DNA from 2 places in the Metabacillus hrfriensis genome. Region 1 is predicted to be linked to the other one. Evidence: riboswitches for the same ligand, from Rfam matches in the RefSeq annotation. Region 1 holds a riboswitch; the other holds the start of a gene.

Evidence for each region. A riboswitch is a leader RNA that binds a small molecule or an ion and turns the genes downstream of it on or off. The one in region 1 is predicted to bind lysine.
Region 2: it holds a riboswitch for lysine, as region 1 does, so the genes downstream of both, QLQ22_RS21975 (amino acid permease) here and QLQ22_RS18900 (aspartate kinase) in region 1, are expected to answer to the same signal.

What each region holds. Positions count from the first base shown of each region.
Region 1 is NZ_CP126116.1:3,797,323-3,800,748, reverse strand. It holds gene uvrC (excinuclease ABC subunit UvrC) at 1-1,573, shown strand, start outside; lysine riboswitch at 1,641-1,824, shown strand; gene QLQ22_RS18900 (aspartate kinase) at 1,954-3,186, shown strand; gene QLQ22_RS18895 (YslB family protein) at 3,228-3,426, opposite strand, start outside.
Region 2 is NZ_CP126116.1:4,416,353-4,419,778, forward strand. It holds gene QLQ22_RS21965 (M3 family oligoendopeptidase) at 1-953, opposite strand, end outside; gene QLQ22_RS21970 (twin-arginine translocase TatA/TatE family subunit) at 1,101-1,277, opposite strand; lysine riboswitch at 1,503-1,679, shown strand; gene QLQ22_RS21975 (amino acid permease) at 1,826-3,241, shown strand; gene QLQ22_RS21980 (CBS domain-containing protein) at 3,272-3,426, opposite strand, start outside.

The sequences.
Region 1 (3,426 bases):
CACGTCTTCGAACATCGAGGCGCTGATCTTAGAATTAAATTTAATTAAAAAGCATGATCCTAAATATAACGTCATGCTAAAGGATGACAAAACGTATCCATTTATTAAAATTACAGCTGAACGGCATCCGCGTCTTATTGTCACCAGGAATGTCAAAAAAGATAATGGGAAATACTTTGGTCCATATCCTAACGTACAGGCTGCAAGAGAGACGAAAAAACTGCTGGACCGGCTTTATCCGCTTAGAAAATGTTCAACGCTTCCAGACCGTGTTTGCCTTTATTATCATATGGGTCAGTGTCTGGCACCGTGCGTCTATAAGGTAACACAAGAGCAAAACCGTCAAATGGTCGATGAGATGTCCCGTTTTTTAAGAGGCGGTTTCAAGCAGATTAAAGAAGAACTTTCAAAGAAGATGCTGGCTGCTGCTGAGAATCTGGATTTTGAACGGGCAAAGGAATATCGTGATTCCATCGCCCATATTGATGCAACCATGGAAAAACAGAAAATGGCGATGAACGATTTTGTCGATCGGGATGTGTTTGGCTATTCCTATGATAAAGGATGGATGTGCGTACAGGTTTTCTTCATCCGTCAGGGCAAATTGATAGAACGTGATATTGCCATGTTCCCGCTGTACCAGGAGCCGGATGAAGAATTTTTAACGTTTCTTGGCCAATTTTACTCCAAGAACAATCATATTCTGCCTAAAGAAATTCTGCTGCCTGAAAGCGTTGATAATGAAATGGCAGAACAGCTCCTTCACGTTTCAGCAATTCATCCTAAACGCGGAAAGAAAAAGGATCTGGTATTGCTTGCACATCAGAATGCCAAAATCGCTTTAAAAGAAAAATTCTCACTCATTGAGCGTGATGAAGAAAGAACAATCAAAGCAATTGATCAGCTTGGTGAAAAAATGGGCATCTATACACCGGCAAGAATTGAAGCATTTGATAATTCAAACATACAAGGGACAGACCCTGTATCTGCGATGATTGTATTCATAGATGGTAAGCCTGCCAAAAAAGAGTACCGCAAGTACAAAATTAAAACAGTTCAGGGACCAGATGATTACGAGTCCATGCGTGAAGTTGTCCGCAGAAGATACACGCGCGTGCTAAAAGAGGAGCTGCCGCTTCCTGATTTGATTATCATTGACGGAGGCAAAGGGCATCTGGCTGCAGCTCAAGATGTACTGGAAAATGAACTCGGTTTATCCATCCCTGTCGCAGGACTAGTAAAGGATGAGAAACATCGGACTTCTAATTTAATGATCGGCAGCCCTCCGACTATTATTGAACTTGAACGCAACAGCCAGGAGTTTTATCTGCTGCAGCGAATCCAGGATGAAGTGCATCGCTTTGCGATTACTTTTCACAGGCAGACAAGAGGAAAAACGGCCTTTCAATCGATCTTGGATGATATACCTGGAGTCGGGGAAAAACGGCGCAAGACTCTGCTCAAGCATTTCGGTTCTGTTAAAAAAATGAAAGAAGCCACCCTGGAAGAGCTGATGGCCGCAGGGATTCCGGCAAACACGGCACAGCTTATAGCAGAAAAATTGAAAGAATAGATTGCACAAAGACAAATTCTTTGCTACAATTCTAACTAATTTCATAACCAGATCGTTTAGTTCGTTAAATGATGGTAGAGGTGCGAACTTCAAGAGTAGCCCTTCTGAGGAAAATGGATTCCTTTGAAGATGGGTGAAAGGGGAGAGTCGCCGAAGCAAATAAAGAGCCATTTCTTTCTTTTGCTGGTTTTGCGTTTAATAGACGTAAAATTGTCAAGAAGATGTATTTTTCTTGGAGCGCTATCTCATTGTATGAATGAAGTTCCATTATTCGTTTATGCAAGCAATGAGATAGAGAATCTCATTGCTTTTTTGCGTTTTCTGAGATTCTCCCTTTTACCTGCTGACGATCAATATAATAGGAAAGGCGAGAGGCTGATATGGGTTTAGTTGTACAAAAATTTGGAGGTACATCTGTTGGATCTCCAGAAAAAATTATGAATGCTGCAAGAAGAGCAATCGAGGAAAAAAATAGTGGGAATGATGTCGTAGTTGTTGTTTCAGCAATGGGGAAAACAACGGATCATTTAGTTTCCCTGGCAGCGGAAATCACTCAAAAACCAAGCAAACGCGAAATGGATATGCTGCTATCAACTGGTGAACAAGTAACGATTTCTCTTTTGACTATGGCTCTTCAGGCACAAGGATACGATGCTGTTTCATATACAGGCTGGCAAGCTGGCATAAAGACTGAAAATGTCCACAGCAATGCGAGAATTTCAGGGATTGATTCAGATAAAATCAATGAGCAGCTCCAAGCAGGAAAAGTTGTTGTCGTTGCAGGCTTTCAGGGACTTGCAGACGGACAGGAAATAACGACGCTCGGCCGCGGCGGTTCAGATACGACAGCTGTTGCACTGGCAGCTTCTCTTAAAGCAGATAAATGTGATATTTATACAGATGTAACAGGTGTATTTACGACAGATCCGCGTTTTGTAAAAAGTGCAAGAAAGTTAGACGGCATCTCATATGATGAAATGCTCGAGCTTGCCAATCTTGGCGCAGGTGTACTTCACCCCCGTGCTGTTGAATTTGCAAAAAATTACGGAGTTCCTTTGGAAGTCAGATCAAGCTCAGAAAAAGAAAGAGGCACTTTAATTGAGGAGGAAACAAAGATGGAACAGAATTTAGTTGTAAGAGGAATTGCGTTTGAAGATCAAGTATCACGAATCACGGTCAGCGGATTGCCAAGCGGCCTCAAAACCCTGTCTACTATTTTCAAGACACTTGCAAGCCACGGAATTAATGTGGATATTATTATTCAAAGTTCAACAGACAGCAGTTTGGCATCACTCTCCTTTTCTGTGAAAACAGGTGATGTGGAAGAAACCGTTCATGTACTTGAAACCTATCAATCCGAGCTTGGCTTTGAAAAAATAGAATCAGAAGGCGGTCTTTCAAAAGTTTCCATCGTCGGTTCTGGCATGGTCTCAAATCCGGGTGTGGCGGCAGAAATGTTCCATGTTCTTGCCGAAGAAGGTATTGAAGTGAAAATGGTCAGCACGTCTGAAATTAAAGTGTCAACTGTTATCAGCCATGATGATATGGTGAAGGCGGTAGAAGTGCTGCATGATGCCTTTGAATTATCACAGCAGCCTGCAAAAGTGCTGTAAATAAGATAAAAAAGGGGTGGGTATCATGAATACCCATCCCTTTAATCGTTGTCAAATTCCATGTCTTTGTAATCCCATTTCACTGTAAAGTGCACTTTATCCGCACGTTTTTTTACTTGTTCATAGGTTTCTGTTATCTGCTTGTTCATTCGCTGCACCTGCTGTGCCAGAAATCCCGCTTCAAGCTGAAAAGAAGGTTCTTTCATTGTTTTGAATCTTGTTTTGATCAGTTCGCCGTCA
Region 2 (3,426 bases), 620 kb from region 1:
TCCTGATAGCTGACCTTCGCTTCTTCCCCGCCAATCGGTGCATCGAGATCGTACCAGCTAAGCTTTTCGACACCAAGCAAATCTGCTTTTCTTTTTAAATAGCTTACAAGCGGCTGTTTATTCTCAGAAATCACCTTCCACATGACATCAAGGGTCTCGCGTTTCATTCTGTTGATTTCAAGCGGCTCACTCAGAACATCGTCCCAGCCCCGCTTTTCATATACATTCAGTCTAAAACCAGATAAATGGTTCAGCGTATGGGCAAATAAATCTGCACCGCTTCCCCACGCCTTTTCCCATTCTTCAAACACAGATTTTCTGACTGATCTGTCCGCGCTTGAGAATTTATTGGCTGCCTGGCCTACAGACAATTCATGTACTTTGTCATCTTCTTTGTATGGTATTTTCACTTTGGAGACGAGAGTATCATAAAGCTGTCCCCACGCATGATAGCCGTCCACTGACAAGGCATTGATCAGTGTTTCCTGCTCCATCTGCAGTTTGTTTTTTGCTCTGTTCCTGCGCTCGGTCAAGGCAAATTTTAATTCAGTCAAGGCATCAGCATTTACAAGCTCAGGCCAAACCGCATCGTCAACTTGAACGAGCTTTTGATCAAAGGCTGCCAAAGCATTTTGAAACTGAGAACTGAGTTGAGTAACCTTCCCCCGGAGCACGGAGGCATGCTTATCATTTGTATCCTGAGCCTGCAGACACCCGACAAAAGCTCCTGCCTGTCTCATCCGTTTTGCAATACCCTGAAATTTCTCAAGAACCTCTCCTAAAAGGATGCTGTCTTCTTTTGTTTGAGGTACTTTGATGCTCTCTGCCTGCACCTTAAATGAAGGAACATCAACTTCAAGCTCCTCTAAATACTTTTTAAAGGCAACAGATTTGCTTCCACCTTCAAAAAACACATCTAAATCCCACGTTTCAGCATACGTAGCAGCTTTCATCGCCATTCCCCCTGTTATGTATTTCGGGACACTAAATAATCCCTCACTTGTCATTATAAAACAATTAACGAAAAATTTGTACAATTCAACCGGCTAAAAACAAAAGAAAAAGGCATGACGAAGTGTCATAGCCTTTACGAATTTTATTTATTTAATTTGTTTATCTGATTTTGCATCATCGTCGTCCATAAGACCTTTAGTAGCATTCTTAAACTCTCGTAGCGTTTTGCCTGCAGCTTTACCTAATTCAGGCAATTTTTTCGGTCCGAAAAGAAGCAATGCAACAAAAACGATCAACATAATTTCGCCGAATCCTAAGTTCACTATGAACCCTTCTTCCATCTCAATTTAATAGATTATTTATCAGTAAAAAGAAAACGCTGCCTTTGTAAATTATAGTTGATTTATCCATGAATTGCAAAATGAAATTCGGCCAATATTATTTAGGGAAAATTTAGAAATACATGAATTCCATTGACAAAAGGAAGCTGAATTGGTAGTTTTATTTTATTCAAATATTATTTTTACTATAAATCCTCACTATAATCTCGGTGAGGTAGAGGTTGCACCAATTAAGAGTAGATTGCAAGAGGCTAGTGGAGCTGTTGACTGTAAATTCGAAAGGACTTGGTGCCGAAGTTTGAAACAGCCACTTTGTTTCTTGCTGGGACTGTATCGAATAGGTACTGGACTGCCACAGAGAATCTGTGGAGTGCTATCATGAGATTTTTGAGTGAGTTTTTTGTGTATTTTTGCGCATGGACTTGTTCCATGCGCTTTTTGTTTGTCAAAAATGATCCATTTCTTCAAAAAATACACACACTAATTATGCAGCCATAACATTATGGTTCTATTTATAGGAGGTTTCAGCAGTGAAACAGAAAAAATGGGGATTTTGGCTTTTAACAGCCTTTGTAGTAGGAAATATGGTGGGCTCCGGAATTTTTATGCTGCCAAGCACACTGGCACAGACCGCAAGTCCGCTTGGCGTCACAAGCGCCTGGCTTGTAACCGGATTAGGTGTTTTAATGATTGCACTTGTATTCGGAAATTTATCAATCCGCAGACCTGATCTTACAGCAGGTCCGCAAAGCTATGCTAAAGCTTTATTTGATACTCCCAAAAGAGGAAAAGTCGCCGGATTCAGCATGGTGTGGGGATATTGGGTCGCAAACTGGATCAGCAATGTCGCGATCATCACAAGCTTCGCAGGCTACCTTTCTACATTCTTTCCTATTATGTCCGACGAATCTATTCTTTTTTCAATTGGTTCGCAGGATGTTCAATTAGGAAGAGCCGTTACATTTATTGTTTGTACCATTTTGCTTTGGGGCACTCATACCATTCTTTTAACGAACTTGAGCGGTGCAGGCAAATTGAATTTTGTGGCTACTGCTTCAAAAGTAATCGGTTTTATGCTTTTCATCATCGCTGGTTTATTTGCACTGGAGTCAGCAGCGTTTGGAGAATTTTATTTCCCGGTGGAAGCAGAGCCTGGTGTGACTTACGGGCTGACAAATCAAGTTCAATTTGCTGCGATCTCGACTTTATGGGCATTCGTAGGAATAGAGTCGGCAGTCATTCTGTCAGGACGCGCGTCTTCTCAGCGTGATGTAAAAAGAGCGACCATCACTGGCCTAATTATTGCTGTGTTTATCTATATGATTATCACACTTATCACAATGGGCGTTCTGCCGCACGATCAGCTGCAGTCATCTGACAAGCCTTTTGTTGATGTTCTTTCAGTCATTATTGGCGATGCCGGTGCAAATGCAATGGCACTATTGGCTGTCGTATCTTTGTTTGGATCAACGATCGGATGGATTCTGCTGTCATCTGAAGTGCCGTACCAGGCTGCAAAATCAGGTATTTTCCCTGCTTTCTTTGCTAAAACAAATAAAAAGGGAAGTCCGAAAAATGCTTTGATAATAACGAATTTAATGTCTCAAATCTTTATTTTCTCAACGATTTCCGGAACCATCAGTGAAGCTTATACATTCTTAACAACATCAGCTACACTTGCCTATCTTTTCCCATACCTTGTATCGTCTATCTTCTTCTTAAAGCTGATTGCCAAAGGAGAGACATATGATCTTATTAAAGGGTCAAGAGTAAAAGACGGAATCATCGCCTCACTAGCCTGTATTTATTCTGTTTGGGTGATTGTTACAGGAACTGCTGATATAAAAACATTTATACTTGGAGTCGGCCTTTTCTTTGCAGGATTTGTGATTTATCCGTTTTTGACGAAATATATGAAAAAACAAGATACTGGCTCAACCATATAATAGAAGGCTGCATGTTGAATGCAGCCTTTTTTAATTCTTTTTCCCCAAAAGCTGAGCTGCGCAATATTCAATAATTTCCCTTCTTCTGATTATCCCTATAAAGATTCCCTTATCGTCTGTAACAGGTACGAAATTCTGTTCCATCGCCCTTGTAATAATGTTCTCCATTTCAGCATGAATGGATA